One region of the Priestia sp. SB1 genome, then DNA from elsewhere that is predicted to be linked to it. Evidence: a T-box and tRNA genes for the amino acid it is inferred to sense, from the RefSeq annotation. Region 1 holds a T-box; the other holds one or more tRNA genes.
The links. A T-box is a leader RNA that pairs with one kind of tRNA and senses whether it is charged. The one in region 1 lies ahead of ileS (isoleucine--tRNA ligase), so its partner is inferred to be a tRNA-Ile.
Positions count from the first base shown of each region.

Region 2: it has a tRNA-Ile gene. The T-box ahead of ileS (isoleucine--tRNA ligase) is inferred to sense a tRNA for this amino acid. The anticodon was not compared.

Region 1 covers NZ_JBBJSS010000005.1:40,397-50,397, forward strand. Annotated here, with positions in the region: gene WKH56_RS18380 (hypothetical protein) at 1-122, opposite strand, end outside; gene WKH56_RS18385 (superoxide dismutase) at 282-1,166, opposite strand; gene WKH56_RS18390 (glycosyl transferase family 2) at 1,306-2,136, opposite strand; gene WKH56_RS18395 (cupin domain-containing protein) at 2,368-3,033, shown strand; gene WKH56_RS18400 (hypothetical protein) at 3,089-3,325, opposite strand; gene WKH56_RS18405 (hypothetical protein) at 3,381-3,965, opposite strand; gene WKH56_RS18410 (Type 1 glutamine amidotransferase-like domain-containing protein) at 4,050-4,757, opposite strand; gene WKH56_RS18415 (immunoglobulin-like domain-containing protein) at 4,866-5,369, shown strand; gene WKH56_RS18420 (hypothetical protein) at 5,366-5,542, opposite strand; gene ileS (isoleucine--tRNA ligase) at 5,688-8,786, opposite strand; T-box leader at 8,839-9,081, opposite strand; gene WKH56_RS18430 (FAD-binding oxidoreductase) at 9,300-10,001, opposite strand, start outside.
Region 2 covers NZ_JBBJSS010000001.1:632,739-642,739, reverse strand. Annotated here, with positions in the region: gene WKH56_RS03325 (MFS transporter) at 1-681, shown strand, start outside; gene WKH56_RS03320 (DUF1189 domain-containing protein) at 833-1,615, opposite strand; gene WKH56_RS03315 (DUF456 domain-containing protein) at 1,959-2,444, shown strand; tRNA gene WKH56_RS03310 (tRNA-Asn) at 2,507-2,581, shown strand; tRNA gene WKH56_RS03305 (tRNA-Met) at 2,583-2,656, shown strand; tRNA gene WKH56_RS03300 (tRNA-Asn) at 2,697-2,771, shown strand; tRNA gene WKH56_RS03295 (tRNA-Ile) at 2,775-2,851, shown strand; tRNA gene WKH56_RS03290 (tRNA-Ser) at 2,863-2,955, shown strand; gene sodA (superoxide dismutase SodA) at 3,153-3,761, shown strand; gene WKH56_RS03280 (MFS transporter) at 3,891-5,168, shown strand; gene WKH56_RS03275 (peptidoglycan D,D-transpeptidase FtsI family protein) at 5,330-7,507, shown strand; gene WKH56_RS03270 (hypothetical protein) at 7,634-7,762, shown strand; gene pstB (phosphate ABC transporter ATP-binding protein PstB) at 8,154-8,951, shown strand; gene phoU (phosphate signaling complex protein PhoU) at 8,974-9,633, shown strand; gene WKH56_RS03255 (hypothetical protein) at 9,753-9,959, shown strand.

The DNA.
Region 1 (10,001 bases):
GATTTCCGTGCAAGACTTCGCTTTCCGCGGGTGGCCGATGAGCCTCCTCGTCGCTTGCGCTCCTGCGGGGTCTCATCTATTCCACTATTTCCGCAGGAGTCTTCGTCTTGCTCTCCTACCAACTGCTAGAAGCGTATACATATATCACCGCCATAACAATAAAAAATCCGAACGCGTTGGATTCTCCATCAAGAATCTCAATTCACCGTTCGGATTTCCCTTCAACTAAAATGCTTTTATCATAGCCTTTTTATTTGAAATTAAAATACCTGCAATACTTGTTAATACGGCTGCCACTGAAGCATTCTGGCTGCCTCAAATCTTTTTTCTACATTTGGCCAGTAAACGATTTTCCACCAATTATCAACGTAGGGATCACGTTCATTTTTGTACTGCAGATAATAAGCGTGTTCCCATACGTCTAATACGAGCAGCGGAATGGTATCCCACTGCGTAAGAAGCTGATGACGCTCCGCTTGCAAGACTTCAAGCTTTCGCGAACGCGGCGACCATACTAAGATAGCCCAGCCCACACCTTCTACTTTTTTTGCGGCTTGAGAAAAGTGCATCATAAACTTCTCATAGCTGCCAAAGTCTTTTTGAAGCTGCTGCAGCAGCTGTCGTCTCGGTCGTCCTCCTCCTTCTGGACTCATAATCTCCCAAAAGATTGTGTGTAAGTAATGACCGGAGCCATGAAAAGAAGCTTCCCGTTCCCAATGTTTTATGAGGTCAAAATTGTTTGTGTTACGGGCTTGCTGCAGCATGAGCTCTGCTTTATTTAATCCATCGACATAGCTTTGGTGATGCTTGCTGTGATGAAGACGCATAATTTCCCGGTTAATATACGGTTCAAGAGCTGAATAGCTATAGCCAAGCGGCGGCAGCTCGTGCTGCCCCGGCGCTATCGATTCTCGCTCCCTGCCATCGTCTCCAAGCCGCTCTTTTAAAACTTTATCAATATGCCGCACTGCATTATTGATTTCTTCTAACGTATATTCGTTGACATCTTCTTCGCTTAAATATTCAAGAACGTCTTCTTGCGTGCGCGTGATATATGACGTTATATCTACTTCTGTAATGGCTTCTTCAAATACAGGATCACATACTTGTTCAAGCCAGGTCTGAACTTCCATCAAGTATCTTTTTCTCTCATCTTGATCGGCCATACTTCCCCTCCTTACACCTCATCTTCACTATCATATTCAAAAGAAAAAGCAACATAACTTCCTACTTGTATCTATTGAGGTAGAAAATTCGACATAAAAAAGCAAGAGCTCCTTAAAGGATAAACTCTTGCCTTTTTTCTTATATCTTCTTCGCCATATTCACATAATCAATCGTTTCTTGCTTACTAACAGCTGCGTGCTTCAGCTTTGGGTCATAATAGAGCTCCACTTTTATATTATTGATTTCACAGTCGTCTGGCATGTCCTGCAAATCCGTTAAAAACGGCAGCAAGTGATTGTTCATATCGTATTCAAACGCCCCGTTTTGCAAGTAATACACCTTTGGCACATAGTTAATATGGCGAAAAAACTTCACTACGTTAATTCGCTCACCGTATGAGGCGATCACTTCATCTTCTGTCAAGTTCGGATAAGATAAATTAAACACTTGCCGAACCGGCGTTTTCAGCCACTTGGTCAAGCAAGTCTGCGGATTATTGACAAGCGCTTTTGCTCCTTTTACGTACCCCGCTAAAAACATTGACATAAAGCCGCCGCCCGAAGATCCGTAAAATAGCACATTAGACGAACTCACCTGTACTTTTTTCATGAACTTTTCAATTAAAACCGCAATGTCTTTTAAATAAAAACGATCGCTTGTCCCTTGTCCCCACGCAAGCGACACCTTTCCTAAATAAAGCGTAGGATCGTTATAGTAAATAATTGAATCTTGGAATTCATTCATCCACGAATGGCGCTGAAAATATGGAGGGCCTGCAGGCATTTCCTGACTTGCCCCTCCTCCTGAGCCAAACACAAGCAAATGAGAAGACTCTTTTTTCAGCCTTACTAAAAACTCAAACAGCACTCCGTTCCACTCGATTCCTACTAAAACGGGCTTATCAAACGGCAGCTGAAGTTCATCCAGCTTTTCATACGTACTAGTTATCTTTTCATATTGATCAAGCAACAGCTCTGCAACTCACTTTCCTTAAAATGATCCGTCTTATGCGTCTGACATTGATCATGGCTCTGTAAAAAAAGAACCTGTTACAGTGTATGAAAATCAGTGGACAAATGTTTGTACACGTTATCAAAAATAGGCCTTACCTACATATCCTCCTAGGCCTCTGTCACGAAATAAAACTCTCTACATACGATACAGCATCATAAAAAATTCAAGGATAGGAGCTGGAGACCCTTGTCAACGCCCTATATGGATTACAATAATCCAAACGTACAATACTTTTCTGATGTGAACAAAAACAGACTTAATACGCGAAACGATCAAAATTACATTAACCGATTGGGCCGGGATGTGCTCAACACATTAGGAAATGTATCATTACTTGATATTTACTTAAGCAAAAGCCGCGTAGTAGAACCGCACTATCACCAAAATGCCGCTGAGCTTGTCTACTGCATTTCAGGCTCAGCCGTCGTTTCATTAATCAATCCGTTTAACAACGAAGTCACAAATATTCCGATTACTCCCGGTCAAGTAGCCAATATCCCTCAAGGCTGGTGGCACTGGGAAATTGCGTCTGAAGACAATACGCATTTACTTGCCATTTTTGACGCCCCTTACCCGGAATATATTTTTGGATCGGACATTTTAAATAAAACGCCTATTGAAGTCCTTGCTCACACGTACTGCTTAGATCCGGAGCAGCTAAAGAAAACGCTGGCTCCGCTAAAAAATCAAACCATCGTGATTGGACCAACGGACGAATGCGGAGAAAAAGAACACTATAAAAAGAAAAAACAAGTAGGCCCTGTACACCACCAGCAGCCTACTTATACGTATCCTCCGCCTCAAAATTCTTATTACTCTCCTCAAAATCCTTATCACTATCGATACTGGTAGAGGCAAAAAACCCGTTGCACTGGCAGCGGGGTTTTTTAACGAATACATAACGCTATTAATCTGTATATGTACTGTGAAAAGCGGCTTCAATATATGCAACTTGGAAATGATAATGTCCAATTAAATATTTCACAATATCCACTTGATCGATTTTGCCAGGCTTATCGACCATCGCTTCTTTCACCATTTTTTCAAATGTACCTTGATCAAATTGTTCTTCATGAATAACAATTGTTTCAGAGTACGTTTCGCCTTGCCCTTCTGAAATGCGGTAGTAATACAATTTCTTCACCTCAATTTATCTTAAATGTGTGTATACCCTTAACTACTCATTTTAAAACATTTTTTCAGCGTTCTTTTTCTACTTTACGATAGGCTGCGGCTTTTGCTTTTACAAGCAGCCTTGTAACCCAATACGCTACTAACGTTATTCCTATATCAATCAGAAAAATATAAAACAAGCTCATTCCTTTTCCTGAATCAATAAATTTAAAATGGTGTTCAAGAGGGGCTAGCCCAAATGAAAAAACAGCGCTCAGCAGAATTGTATACAGATAAAAATTCTTTTGGTGATTCGTACAATATTGATAAAGCAGCAGAAAGCCTACCGGCAAAATAGAAGCGGTAATATTCGTTGCGTTCGGAAGCAGCGGCGTTAAAAAAAACGTGTGCGTTAAATGACCGCTTCGCCCAAGTGCAATATCAATATATGCCCAGAGCATGTGCACTGTGTAACCGAAGAAAAACACCTCAAAGATCCTCGTCCGATCTACGGTAAAATACAACAACACAAGAGGAAGAACGAGCGAAGCAAGCACCACCCAAAACTGCCAGTTTCCAAAATCTGAATACTGATGCCAATACGACGATAATAACTCCTGCAGCTTATCGCTTTGTTCATGTATGTTTCCCCAGTATCGTTCATAACTCACTGAAGTAACCTCCTATATAGAGTCTCTGCTTATGTATGTACGAATAAGCTCCATTTTATACAGAGAAACATGGAAAGCGGCCATTTATTGCTTGTGATCACCCGAATAGGTCACCGGAAGCTCACGTTCAATTACTTCTTCCTCTTTTCGATCAACAGCATACGCTTTTGCTGTTGCCCTTGAGCTAACTGACGCGGATAGCTTCTCATCTTTAAAATGCAGCGCGACTCCGTCATCTACAGCGTAGCCTTCTTTCATTTCCCTGCTTGCCATTAACTCATGATACGAAGGTCTTCGATTGCTTTCTCCGTCGTAGTGAGGACAGTTGCTGCCCGTTAAAAATCCTAAACAGTCGATTTTAGACAGTTTATTGTTCATTGAATCGGTGACGCCTTCTTCAAACCAGCAAATCGAACCTGCGCTTATTCCTGCTAAGATTATTCCTTTTTTATAAGCTTCTTTTAGAATTGTATCAAGTCCCCACTCTTTCCATAAAGAAAGCATATTCCTTGTATTACCGCCGCCTACATACAAAATATCGTGCTGCATCACATATGCTTTTAAATCTATAAAGTTTCGTGCAAACAGCGATAAATGAGACGGTGTACATACCAACTTCTCAAACGCTTCATAAAACCTTTCTATATAATTATCGGCATCTCCGCTGGCTGTAGGGATAAAACAGATTTTCGGCACATCTATATGAGCTTGTGAAAGTATGTATTGATCCAGAAGCAAGTTATCCGGCTCCATCGAAAAACCTCCGCCGCCCATGGCTATAATTTGTCTCATTTCAATTCTTCCTTTCAAAAAAGTGATATAGGAAATGTAAATTCATACTATTTCAAACAAGAAGTTTTCCGTATAATGGAAGAGTGATAAAAAGGTGGTGCAAAGCTCTTGAAAATAGTACGAACACTTTTACTAATACTAGGCATTTTTATTATCTTGTTTTGTATCTTTGGCTATATCGATTATAACGGTCAAAAAATGGAACTTGGAGCCAAACAAGAAAAAAACATTCCTTCTTCCATTAACACTGATGGGGGAACTATTAAGCTATCTGCTGTAAGCGAAAAGTACGATAAAACGCAGTTTGGCTTTTTTGTTATTCAAAACAATTCGACGCATACCTTAACAATTCCTTATGAAAATACGGCGGATCACTTAAAAGACGGCAAGTGGTACAAAGTTGTGCTAAACGGATTAGAGTTCCCTGATAAAACCGTCACGCTGAAGCCAGGGAAATCACTCAAACTAGATATCGCAACTCCTAACTACAAAGTAGGAAAATATCGTTTTGTTCAACACTTTAAAGATGAAAACGGAAAAGAGTATGTACTAGCGGCTCCTTTTGAAATCGTTTGGCCGAGTCTTAAAAATGTTCTCGGACAGTTTGATTAAAGGTAAAAGAGAGATTTAGAAATACCGAAATTTATCTCACCTAAAGACGAACAAATCGGGTGAATGATTAGTATGAATTGCTTGTTACCCCGCTGTTGATTTCCGTGCAAGACTTCGCTTTCCGCGGGCGGCCGGTGAGCCTCCTCGTCGCTTTCGCTCCTGCGGGGTCTCACCTATTCCGCTTCTCCCGCAGGAGTCTTCATCTTGCCCTCCAATCCACAGCTAGAAGCAGCTACCTTCACTATAAAAACAGAAAAAACGAACGGTTAATCGATAAACCGTTCGTACATTAATTCAACTTATCCCTGCCTCTCTTTATCAGTTCTGATTTAAAATGCGAAGCGTAACTTGCTTTGTTCCGACTTTTACCGTCTCTCCGTTTTTGATGGCTTCTTTCACACTGAGACTGTGCAGCAGAAGATTTTCTTGAAGCAGCGTTTCAAAATTCGCAACGGCTTCCTTCACTTCTTCGTCTCCGCTAAGTTCCAAATCAATACGTAAGTTCACGGGTAAACCCAGCTTTTTGCGATAATCTTGAACCGCTCGAATTACTTCACGAGCGACTCCTTCCTGCACGAGTTCTTCGGTTAACGCCGTATCCAACACGGCAGTGTACGTGCCGTTGGATGCAACTGCAAAACCTTCTTTTGGCACTTTTTCAACGAGTACGTCCGCCGTTTCAAGCGTTAGGTTTTCTCCTGAAGCAAGCGTAACACTCAGCTTGCCTTGTTCAACAAACTCTTTCCCTTTCTCTTCTGAAAGGTTTTTCAGCGCTTGGTTGACCTCATTAACTTGTTTCCCGAACTTTGGCCCAGCCTGTTTAAAATCAAGTTTTAATACGTATGATACAAGCTTGTCGTCGTCTTGCTCCACGTTAAAGTTCTTTACATTAAGCTCATCTTTGATGACATCATGGTATGCTTCCCACTCTACATCTTCTTCCGTTACCACAAGCGAAAGACTTTGCAGAGGCTGCTTTACTTTTAACGAATGCGTATTTCGGATGCTTCGGCCTAGTTCCACTACTTGAAGCACCGCTGCCATTTCTTTTTCCAGCTTTTCGTTCACTTTCGTTTGATCACATGCAGGATAGTCTGCTAAATGAACGCTTTTCCCTGTTAGATTTTCATGAACATCATCCGCAACAAACGGCGTAAACGGGGCTAATAGTTGACTTAATGTCACTAGTACTTCATGAAGCGTATCGTAAGCTGCTGCTTTTTCTCCGTCCATTCCTTCTGACCAAAAGCGATCGCGGGAACGTCGCACATACCAGTTGCTTAGCTCTTCAATGAATACAGCGATTTCACGAGCCGCGCTTGTAAATCCGTAATCTTCAAGATGTACTGTTGCGCGCTTGACCGTGCTGTGCAAACGCGAAAGAATCCACTCATCCAATTTTGTTTTTTTTAATTCATACGTTTGCTCCGGATCATAGCCGTCAAGCTTAGCGTACAGCACGTAAAAGCCGTACACGTTCACAAGTGTATCAATGACTTTTGACTTCGCTTCTTGCACGACACGCTCTGAAAATTTCTTCGGATTCCAAGGTGCACTGTCTGCTAAAAGCGCCCATCTAAGCGCATCAGCACCAAATGTATGAATAAGATCAACAGGGTCTAGCGCATTTCCTTTACTTTTAGACATCTTTTGACCGTTTTCATCTAAGACGTGACCAAGAGACAAAACGCGCTTATACGGTGCTTTTCCTGTAAACAGCGTTGAAACTGCCATCAAGCTGTAAAACCAGCCGCGCGTTTGATCAATTCCTTCTGCGATAACGTCCGCCGGGAACTGCTTTTGAAACAGCTCGCTGTTTTCAAACGGATAGTGATACTGCGCAAACGGCATCGAGCCGCTGTCAAACCAAACGTCAATCACTTCTGGCGTTCGCTTCATTTCTCCGCTGCAGACCGGACACGTTAGCTGCACGTCATCTACATATGGCTTATGAAGTTCAATGCTGTCATCCACGGAATGAGACGCATGATTTTGAAGCTCTTTGATACTTTTCGGAGCTATTTGATGCGCACATTCCCCGCATTCCCATACGTTCAGCGGCGTTCCCCAGTAGCGCTTTCTGCTGATGTTCCAGTCCACCATATTTTCCAAAAAGTTGCCAAAGCGACCGTGCTTGATATGATCCGGGTACCACTTCACGCTTTCATTATTTTTCAAAAATTGTTCTTTTAACGCCGTCGTTTGGATAAACCAGCTTTCATTTGCGTAATAAAGAAGCGGCGAGTCGCATCGCCAGCAAAACGGATAGCTGTGCTCATGCTTTTCTTTATGATACAGCACGCCTTCGTTTGCTAAATAACGAACGATATCAACGTCGCAGTCTTTCACGAAACGTCCTTGAAAAGGCGGCACTTCAGACGTGTACTGTCCTTTTTCATCCACTACGTTCACAAATGAAAAGCCGTTTTCTTTTACAACTCTGTAATCATCTTCGCCGTAAGCAGGTGCTAAATGAACAACTCCTGTTCCGCTTTGATCCGTTACGTAATCAGCCGTTACGACTTCATGACCTTTTTCAACGTTCACAAAATTAAACGGCGGCTCATACGACATTCCTTTTAACTCATTTCCTTTATGATGAGATAAAACGCTATATTCTCCTTTTAACACTTTGTCTGCGAGCGCTTCTGCCACTATATACACGCTGTCGCCTTGCTCAGCGCGAACGTAGTTCATCTCTTCATGCACCGCAAGCGCCACGTTTGACGGAAGCGTCCAAGGCGTTGTCGTCCACCCTAAAAAATACTCATTATCGTGGTTTTTCACTTTAAATTTCACCGTTACCGTTAAATCTTTTACATCTTTATACCCTTGCGCTACTTCATGCGAACTCAGCGACGTTTGACAGCTCGGGCAGTAAGGTGATACGCGGTGGCCTTTATAAAGAAGTCCTTTGTCATGAATCGTGCCAAGCACGTTCCATACGCTTTCAATGTATGAATTCTCCAAGGTGATGTAAGGGTCTTCCATATCAACCCAATAGCCAAGCTGCTCCGTGAACGTGCGCCACTGCTTTTCATACACAAACACACTTTCCTTACACTTGTTGATAAAAGCTTCTACGCCGTATTTTTCAATGTCATGCTTCCCTGAAATTCCGAGCTGCTTTTCGACACCGAGCTCTACCGGTAGTCCGTGCGTATCCCAGCCTGCTTTTCGGATCACTTGATGCCCCGTCATCGTTTTATAACGAGCCACCACGTCTTTAATCGTCCGGCCTAGCGCGTGCCCAACGTGAGGCAAACCGTTTGCTGTTGGAGGTCCTTCATAAAATACAAACGAAGGATGCCCCTCTCGGTTTTCAACCGACTGCTGAAACACATTTCCTTTTTGCCACTGCTGCTGGATACGCTGTTCGCGCTCTTGCGAAGACTCCCTTACATTCACTTCTTTCATGTGATACCACTCCTTTTAAAGTTAAAAGCACACAAAGAAACCCGTCCCTATGACTAGGGACGGGTTTTAAACCGCGGTACCACCCTGGCTTCTATTGATCCGTTCATCAATAGCACTCAGCAACGTACAATCATACGCGTTCTTTTTAACGGTAGACTACCGTTCAAACTTACTTATAGTTCAGTTTGACTTCTCAGAGAGGATATTCCCCTGCAGCTTGAACACCGGCTTTCAGCTATCACCAGCTCTCTGTGGAACAAACTTGCAGCGTACTGATTCTCTTCAACGAATTTGTGTGCTTTTATTAGTAGCTATTGTATGCGGTTTGGAAGGGAATGTCAATGTTTATGATATTTATGTATGTTTCTCCGTATAACGTAGCCATCTATTGATAAAATAACTGCTTACCACTGTTTGCTGCCTTTTTCACGCTCTCAGGAAAAGGAAATATACACAAAAAACCACCTCATTTAAGGTGGGTATTATTTGGCTCTCCGACTTGAAAGACGCTTTTTAAAACCAGTTAATAAACGGCGGAATGCTCTGAGGGAAATGAAATAGATTGCACGGATCATATGCTCGTTTCACTTCTCGAAGCTTTTTAAAATTCTCTCCATAATACGCCGTTGGCCAATCTCTGATGAGCCGGTCCGGCCAGTTCACATAATCTCCAGTTGTATATCTCGATAAAGCATTCCTTAAGTCTTCAATCCATCGAATGTTTACTCGCTCTTCTGAAGGATGGCTCCATGTAGCAAGGTACTCCTGTGCGATAACAGCATCTCTATAATAAAAGGCCGTTTCATTAGAGGCAACTTCCTCTACTGCTCCCCCGAGAGATTGGTGCCAAATACTAGATTTTTCATTCGGAGCATTTTCTAAAAAATGCTTCATTGTTAAAATAGCGTCTTTTGGAAAAGGTTTATTAAGAAAAGAACCTGACCTTTTTCGAGGGGCGGGTTGGTTTCCGCTCGGATCGTCAAAAAATTGTACAGCTTCAATATATGAAACTTCCTTTATTACTACTTTTTTAGGACACCCAACATCTATTAAAGGCTGCAGAAGTTCCTTTAACTTGAATGATGAACCAACGAATTCACCTTGAGCAATAATCTGATTCGCTTCTTTCGATTTTAACTCAATCTCCGAAGTTAAGCGCTTATCGGTATTTGTGGCCCAGTGCTGCCATGCATCAAAAGCAGCTTCGAAATCTTC
Region 2 (10,001 bases), on a different contig from region 1:
GTAGGTATAGCCTTGTATGTGAGAGAAGCGAAAACAGGTTCAGATTCAGTATCTGTTGGAGAGTATTTAAAGAGAGCCATTGGGATTGTCTATGATAAAAGAAAATCGCTTTTTCCTTTATTCTTTGTCGGGGGACTGGGGTTGTTTTTATTATTTGGCATTTTATATTACTTATCTTTTTTAATAGAGGAAACGTATCATATAGACGGTTTTTTCAAAGGAACCGCTTTTTTATTTCCTCTTGGCGCGATGACGCTCGTTTCTTATTGGACCGGTCAGCGAATCAAAACAGATGTAGTGCTCATGAAAAAATTGATGATAGTAGGAATGATTCTTTTATTCGTAATGTTTGGAGTATTAACGGTGATTTATACGCTTCCTGTGCTGATGTTTTGTTTGACAGTCGCCTTTGGCGGCTTAGGATTTGTTCTTCCTTGTATTAATATGATGATTACTTCAGCGGCTTCAGACGAAGAAAGAGGATTTATTGTATCCATTTATGGAACGGTGAGATTTTTAGGAGTAGCGCTGGGACCCGTTGTTTTTGAAGTGTGGATGCATACTGAAAGGCTGATGTTTATTTATAGCTTTAGTTTGCTCGCAGCAGGAGGTTTGTGGGTTTTGTATCAGTTGAAAATTTTTTCTTCTGCAATGGGGAGAAGAAAAGTTGTACAGAAATAAAGAGGCTGGGACAAAAGTATGTTAGTTGAAGAAGCTCCCAACAAATTTGATTCTTGATCAAGAATTAAATTCGTTCGGAGCTTTTCATTGGCAGGGTAAACATAGATTTTATGTATGTAGGTGCTTCTAGCCGTTGATTGGATTCATTTCGTTATGTTTCAATCGCTTTATTAGGTTTTACCTTTTTTCTCATAGGAACCCTTGTGACGAGCAATAAGTAAATGAAGAACGTTCCTATCCAGTAAAGAGAGCTATGTGTTGCTAGAGACAAAGAAAAAGCTTCAAAAAGCGTATAAAGCAGCGTGAAGGCTACCGTACTATAAGCGCTCAGTGCCCATAGCTGTTTGAAAGGAAGCTGCTTCTTAGTGATGAGTCCAATCAGTTTTCCAAGATAAGCAAGGCAGGTAATAGAAAGGAAGTTTAGTCCAGATGTTAATACGTACAGTAAAAGCATAGCGATAGGGACAAGTATGTATAAAGAAAATTTTTGTTCGTGCAGCAAGTTTAACAGTTCATTTTTATCTTTATGATGCCAGTTTAGCAACTCATATGAATACGTTTGTGTTTGTGAATTAGTCGTGATGTAAATTCCATCCTTTAAAAAACCAATTGCATGAGCAGGGGAATGAAACCGTTCAATAGACTGTGAGGGGTCTAAGATAAAAGCGGTACCGTTTACTTTTTTTGTGAAAGGTTGGCTTGACGTAAGCTGTGAATTTGAAATAGAAAAAGAAGAAACAGATTTCGGGAGATCTGTAGTCGCGGTATGATAGCCGTTTACAATCGTCAAAGTCATAAAGAAAAATGTAGGCAGCAAAGAAATGAATGTTAAAAACAGCACAAAGCCAATTGTTTTATTCGTATGCTCAAAGCGAAGCGATCTTATTTTTTTGAAGGAAGTAAAACTCCATGCTATCTTTTTCAGCATGCTCATTGTAAAGCCTCCTATTATTGAAAATTCTGATTATACCTTATTTTATAGCGGAAATTTAAGGTTTACAATAGATTTTAGAAAACGTTACCAATTACAATAGTGCGATGGAGCGTTTTGTCAAAAGCATTTCTTTATATGTACAGATTTTGCTGTCATTGTTTTTGGGGGATATTACGGGCAGTTTGAGGACTGTGCTGTTAATAGTGCAGTGGTACACTCGAAAATCGTTATCTGAAGATATATTTGAAAGTAAAATAAAGGAAGGTCTCGTGGTGCAAGGTCTTTCTTTATAGGAGTGGTTATTGTATGATAAATAGTAATAATAAAAAGGATAGGTGCGGGCATGGCTATTTTATGTTGGGCATTAGTTATCATTAGCTTTGCTGTATCGTTTGTTGGGTTGGTTTATCCCATCATCCCAAGCGTGCTATTTGTAGCGCTAGGATTTGTTATATACGGTTTATTTTATGATTTTAGCTCCTATAGCTGGTTATTTTGGGTGATACAAGGATTGTTAGTTGTCGCACTTTTTTTAGCAGACTATATCGCTAATATTATTGGTGTGAAAAAATTCGGAGGCACTAAAGCAGGCGTTTGGGGAAGTACAGTTGGATTGCTTGTGGGTCCGTTTGTTATTCCGGGATTTGGAATTATTTTAGGGCCGTTTATCGGAGCGATTGTAGGAGAACTGATTGTTCATCGGACCACAATTAGCAACGCAGTAAAAATTGGAGTAGGTTCGGTTATTGGCTTTTTTAGTGGCGCTATCTCGAAAGGATTTATTCAACTGTTGATGATTGCCTATTTTTTATACGCTGTTTTAAAATAATATATTGACTTTAGGCCAGAAACATGTTAAATTTTTAATGTCGCTAGTAAATGTTATATTGTTCCACAGTAGCTCAGTGGTAGAGCTATCGGCTGTTAACCGATCGGTCGTAGGTTCGAGTCCTACCTGTGGAGCCATGGCGGTGTAGCTCAGCTGGCTAGAGCGTACGGTTCATACCCGTGAGGTCGGGGGTTCGATCCCCTCCGCCGCTATTTTCCAATTTACGTTTGTGACATACATAATTCATATTGTTCCACAGTAGCTCAGTGGTAGAGCTATCGGCTGTTAACCGATCGGTCGTAGGTTCGAGTCCTACCTGTGGAGCCACGTGGACCCTTAGCTCAGCTGGTTAGAGCAGACGGCTCATAACCGTCCGGTCGCAGGTTCGAGTCCTGCAGGGTCCACCATTTATAGGGTTGGAGGAATACCCAAGTCCGGCTGAAGGGATCGGTCTTGAAAACCGACAGGGGTGTTAAAGCCCGCGGGGGTTCGAATCCCTCTTCCTCCGCCATACTATTGTCTATTCAAAGCTTCTTTTGAGAAAAAGAAGCTTTTTTTATGTTTAAAAGAATAGCGAATGGGAATTAGGTAAATATAAATCATGGATTAGGTACTTTTTATTTGAAAGAGTAGGGTAAATTTGCTAATCTAAACGTATATGGTGCTTTTGCGCCAAAATGCTTACATATTTTGAAGGAGGAATTATTCATGGCTTACAAATTACCAGAACTACCTTATGCATACGATGCACTGGAACCACATATCGACAAAGAAACAATGAATATTCACCACACAAAACATCACAACACATATGTTACAAACCTAAACGCTGCTGTTGAAGGCAAAGCGGATTTAGAAAGCAAAAGTATTGAAGAGTTAATTTCAAACTTAGATGCTGTTCCTGAAGATATCCGTACAGCAGTACGCAATAACGGTGGCGGTCATGCGAACCACTCATTATTTTGGACAATCCTTTGCCCTAACGGCGGCGGTGCTCCAACTGGTGAATTAGCAGACGCTATCGCTAGCAAATTCGGCAGCTTTGATCAATTCAAAGAAGAATTTGCAAATGCAGCTAAAACTCGCTTCGGTTCTGGCTGGGCTTGGTTAGTTGTAAACAACGGCGAATTAGAAGTAACAAGCACACCAAACCAAGATAGCCCATTAATGGAAGGCAAAACGCCAATTCTTGGTCTAGACGTTTGGGAGCACGCTTACTACTTAAATTATCAAAACCGCCGTCCAGATTACATTTCAGCATTCTTTAATGTTGTAAAATGGGACGAAGTTGCTAAGCGTTACGACGCTGCAAAATAAGCTGAAGACGTATTTAAAAGCCAGTAAAGTAATTATTACCTTTACTGGCTTTTTTGTTTTCCAATTCTTTTACATATCTCCTTTTCTTTTTCACACACTAGGTGTAGAAGAGAAAAGGAGTTTTTTGATATGCCTTTATTAAAAAAAGTAGTTGGAGATGTAGAAGTTAGTAAAGATTTACTTTTGCTTTTAATTATAGGCGGTCTTTATGCCTTGGCTATTTCAATTTCCAATTCGTTTGTTAACATTTATCTGTGGAAACAATCAGGAGAATTTTCGGATCTCGCTATTTATAATTTAGCGGTAGTGGTGCTTCAGCCCCTTACGTTTATTTTAGCAGGTAAATGGGCCAAACGAATTGACCGGGTTGTGGTTTTAAGGTTAGGCGTATCTTTTTTAGCTGTTTTTTATATCGCTGTATTGGTCAGTGGAGCTAACGCAGCCGAGTATTTAGTATTGCTTGGTGGACTGCTGGGTATAGGATATGGCTTTTATTGGCTAGCTTTTAATGTGCTAACTTTTGAAATTACAGAACCTGATACAAGAGACTTTTTTAACGGATTTTTAGGGATCTTAAACTCTTTTGCAGGGATGATTGGTCCTTTAGGAGCGGGCTTTGTTATTTCCGCTTTGTATGAATCACTTGGGTATAAAATTGTGTTTGGTGTATCTCTGCTATTGTTTGTCGGTGCCGTTGTGCTTAGTTTTTTTATTACAAGACGCGCAGCTGAAGGAGTATACAAATTTAAAGAAGTGTGGGCTGAACGAAAAGTCAACAAAGACTGGAATCGAATATTACAGGCTCATTTCTTTCAAGGATTGCGTGAAGGTACGTTCATTTTTGTCGTATCCGTTATGGTATTTATTACGACGGGAAGTGAATTAGCTTTAGGAACTTATGGACTGGTGAATTCAGCGGTGGCGTTTGTAGGATACTATGTAGCCTCAAGATTTATTAAGCAAAAAAATCGCCTTCGATTTATTTTCACCGGGGGCCTCCTTCTCTATGGAGCAGTCTTTTTGCTTATCTTTAACTTATCGTATCCAAAGTTAATTATATATGCTGTTTGTATTGCCATTGCCTATCCTATTTTGTTGGTTCCATTCATTTCTCTAACGTACGATGTGATTGGACGAGCAAAGGACGTTGTTTCAAAAAGAATCGAATACATTGTTGTCAGAGAAGTATTTCTGAATATTGGGCGCGTCGTTTCCATATCTTTATTTTTAATAGCCGTACTATTTTTTGATGAAGCAAAAAGTATTCCTATTTTATTATCTATTGTTGGAGCAGGGCATACGATCATTTATTTTTGTGTAAGACATATCTCACAGCCTCTGCACAAAAAAGAAACGACTGTTACTCCTCCAGTATTAAATGAAGGAGACGGAGAGTCTCCAGCTTAGAGTATTATCAGCTCCTTCATTTGTACTATGGAAAATGCCTCTCTTTTCTTTTAGAATAAATACGTTGTGTAAATAGGCACCTGCCAGGTGTCTATTTATTTGCTAAATGTCTGATTTTATGGTGTTATGGTATATATGTTTTATAAAGTGTAGGTGTTGGTATGAAAAAGAAAAAAAGAAGAAAAAGTCACGTGCCTTTTCGTGTGAACTTACTTTTCTTGACCGTATTTGCCCTATTTTCCGTATTAATTTTGCGGTTGGGACTTGTTCAAATTGTGTACGGTGAGAATTACGAACGAGAAGTCGAAAAAACACAGGACGTTACAGTCAGTACGCCTGTTCCTCGAGGGAAAATGTACGATCGGTATAACCGCGTAATTGTAGATAATACCTCTTTAAATACGATTACATATACTCGTTTTCAAGGAAATACAGCTGAAGAAAGGCTGCGCATCGCTAAAAAGTTAGCCACTATGATCGATGTTCCTTACACCACAAATGTGATTGATATTCCAGAAAATAGAAAGAATAAAGATGCTAAAAACGTGGTAAAAATTACAGAACGCGACATGAAGGATTACTGGATTATGCTTCACCCTAAAGAAGCGGAGCAGAAAATTACGAAAGCTGATCGCAAAAAAGTTCAAGATGGTGAAATGACTGATGACGAACTGTATCAACGTCAGTTAGACCGCATTTCTAAAAAAGATTTAGAAAGTTTAAAGAGTGATTTAGAAGTTCTAGCTATTAAGCGCCAAATGGAGGCAGGTTATTCTAACACCCCGCAAATTGTTAAAAGCGGTGTGACAAATGAAGAGTATGCCGTTGTAAGTGAGCATTTAGATGAACTTCCGGGTGTTGATACAACAACGTATTGGGATCGCTCATACCCAGAAAACAGCACTCTCCGTACTTTGCTTGGAAATGTATCCTCTGCCAACGAGGGTCTGCCCAAAGATAAAGTACAGTATTACTTATCAAGAGGCTATAGTCGAAATGACCAAGTTGGGACGAGCTATTTAGAGAAGCAATACGAAGCTCAGCTCAGCGGTCAAAAAGAAAAAGTCCAGTATGTAACAGATGATAAAGGAAATCTCCTTGATACAATTCAAGTGTCGAAAGGCGAACGCGGCAGTGATTTGGTTTTAACTATTGATATGGAGCTTCAAAAAGCGGTAGAAAAACAAATTACGGACCAGCTTTTAGCCAAAAAGAAAATGAAAGGAACGCAGTTTTTAGACCGTGCTTTTGTGATTATGATGGATCCTCACACAGGAGAAATCTTAACAATGGCAGGTAAAAAATACACCATTGATAAGAAGACTGGGGTACCTAAAATAGAAGATTTTGCATTAGGGAATATTTCAACATCTTATACAATGGGCTCTGTTGTAAAAGGGGCAACGGTTCTAGCTGGCTTAGATTCAGGAGCTATTAAGCCAAACACAGTGTTCGTTGATGAACCGTTAAAAATTAAAGGAACACCAATTAAGAAATCAGCTGAGGCTGAGGGGTTAGGACCCTTAACGTATTCATCCGCGTTAAAATATTCATCCAACGTATTTATGTTTAAAACGGTAATGGCGATGGCTGGATTACAGTACCACAAGAACATGACTTTACCGATTAAACCTGACACATTCAGCGAACTGCGTTCGTACTACAGTCAGTTCGGCTTAGGCGTATCAACAGGCATAAACCTCGATAACGAATCAACAGGTGTACAAGGAGGAAGCAATGTTCCAGGTACAGCGCTTGATTTAGGAATTGGCCAGTATGATACGTACACGCCGCTGCAGCTTGTTCAATATACTTCTGCAATAGCTAATGGAGGGTATCGCATCAAGCCGCAGCTAGTAAAAGAAATCCGAAAACCAACGATAAAGACCGATGAAATTGGCGGTACGCAGCATTCCTTTGAACCTGATGTGTTAAATCGTATCACGATGAAAGAAGAATACATTAAAGATGTTCAAAATGGCTTTAAGCGGGTTACGCAGGAACAAGGCGGTACAGGGTACGCAGCTTTCCATACAGCGAACTATAATCCTGCTGGTAAATCTGGAACGGCACAAGCCTATGAGAAAAACCCAAGCGGAGGGGATCCAATTAAAGTTAATAATTCAAACTTTGTGGCCTTTGCTCCGGCAAATGATCCTGAAATTGCAGTAGCTGTTGTGGTACCATCGGCATTTGTGCCAAGTGCACCAAATACCATTACAAAAGAGCTTGCTCGTTCTGCGCTCGATACGTATTTTGATTTAAAGAAAAAAGGTGAACAAGAAGTAAAAGATCAAGAAGAGAATCAACAGGCTGTCATTGCAAACGACGCCAATTAAAGAGGCTGGGAAAAAGCATATTAGTTGAAGTAAGATCCGAACGACGTTGATTAAGAATCAACGCTGTTCGGATTTTTTTATTGAGAGGGTGAACGTAGATTTCATGTAAGTAGGTGCTTTAAGCGGTTGATTGGAGGGCAGGGCGAAGACTTCTGCCGGAAAAGCGGAAGAAGTGAGACCCCGCAGGAGCGGAAGCGACAACGAGGCTCATCGGCCGCCTGCTTGCACGGAAATCAACAGTGGTGTCAGAAGTGATTCGTACTGGCTTATTTATCTAATTTACTTATCTTTATATCAAATTAATTTAGTTATGTCTCAACCTCTTCTTTTTTTTTGTTAGAAATCTTTACATATATGGTTTTTTATTGAATTTAAGGGTCGTAAGAACTAGTTTTTTACCTAAAAAACACGCAGATAGGCCTTCGTTTACAAAAGCTTTACATTGAGTTAAAACACAATTAATAGTCGGCTATTATTCTGTAAGTGTAAGGATTAATAGAAATCATCAAAATAAGGGTAAGCGTTCGGCTTCTCGTATGTATTTACACTAATAGTAAACAATAGATATTAAATAGACATAGAGAGACTTTTATTGTGCTCAAAACGGTTAAAGACGATGAAGGAGGATTATCCAATGGCAATAACAATGGAATTGACTAACAAAGAAAAAGTAAATACTCCGCAAACAAAAGAAATTGTATATAAAACAAAAGGTTTGAATTTATGGTATGGCAACACACATGCCTTAAAAAATATTGATTTAGACATTCATGCTAACGAAGTTACCGCGATCATCGGTCCATCGGGCTGCGGAAAATCAACATATATTAAAACGTTAAATCGTATGGTAGAAATGACGCCAATTGTCCGTACATCAGGTGAAATTGAGTATAGAGGAAAAAATATTTTTGATAAATCGTACCATGTGGAAGAGCTGCGCACGCAAGTAGGAATGGTTTTCCAAAAACCAAATCCGTTTCCAAAATCTATTTATGATAATATCGCGTACGGTCCAAGAATTCATGGCGTTCGCAACAAGAAAAAGCTAGATGAAATTGTTGAAAAAAGTTTACGAGGAGCAGCTATTTGGGACGAAGTTAAAGATCGTTTGAATCAAAATGCGAATGGGTTGTCAGGTGGACAACAGCAGCGTATCTGTATTGCGCGCTGTTTGGCTATTGAACCCGACGTTATTTTAATGGATGAGCCTACTTCTGCACTCGATCCAATTTCGACATTAAAAGTAGAAGAGTTAGTACAAGAATTAAAGAAAGACTTCAGCATTATTATTGTTACACATAATATGCAGCAAGCGGCACGTATTTCAGATAAAACAGCATTTTTCTTAAATGGAGAAGTGGTAGAGTACGCAGAAACAGATAAAATCTTCTCAATGCCATCTGATAAACGCACAGAAGATTATATTACAGGTCGTTTCGGTTAAGACATACAAGGAGATGGGATGAGTGGTTGTACGCGAAAAGTTTCATGGTGATTTAAAGATATTACGTGAAAAATTATTAGAAATAGGGCGCTTAACGCATGAGGCGTTATCAAAATCAATTGAAGCGTTGCAAACAAGTAACGTTGAGCTGGCGCTAGAAATTATCGACGGTGATTCATACGTGGATGACTTAGAAGAAGAAATTAATGACCTAGCTATCCTACTGATTGCAAAGCAGCAGCCCGTGGCTATTGATTTAAGACGTATTATTGTGGCAATTAAAATTGCTTCGGATGTTGAGCGTATGGCAGATTTTGCCGTTAATGTAGCAAAATCAGCTATACGAATTGGAAACGAAGAATTAATTAAGCCGTTAGAACATGTAAAGAAAATGCACGATATTTCGATTGAAATGCTGAGCCTTTCGTTAAAAGCTTATCACGAAGAAGATCTTGTGTTGGCTAAAAAAGTAGCGGAAATGGACGATCAGGTGGATGAGCTTTACGGAATAACAATTAAAGAACTTTTAAGTCTTGCTAAAGAAAAGCAGGAGGCTATGAACCAAATTACACAGCTTTTATTTGTAGCCCGTTATTTAGAGCGTATGGCTGATCATACCACTAACGTAGCAGAAAGCGTATTTTACCTTGTAAAAGGCAAACGCTACGATTTAAATGAATAGTGGAAAAAGAGGCTGGGACAAAAGTGTTTTAGTTGAAGGAAGATCCGAACGATGAATCGTTCGGATTTTTTTCATTGTATCGAGAAACGTAGGTTTAATGTAGCTGCTTCTAGCTGTTAATGAGAGGGAAGGGCAAAGACTCCTGCAGGAAAAGCGGAAGCGACGAGGAGGTTCATCGCCGCCCTCGGAAAGCGACATTTTGCACGGAAATCAACAGCGGTGTAACAAACGATTCATACGGGCTCATGCATCCAATTTGCTGGCCTGGATTTTTTAACACAAATCGACAAATTGCGTTTATTGTGGCAACTTTTTCTGAATGGTAAGATGTTAATAAGTTTATACGGCATTTATATGTAGAAAAAACA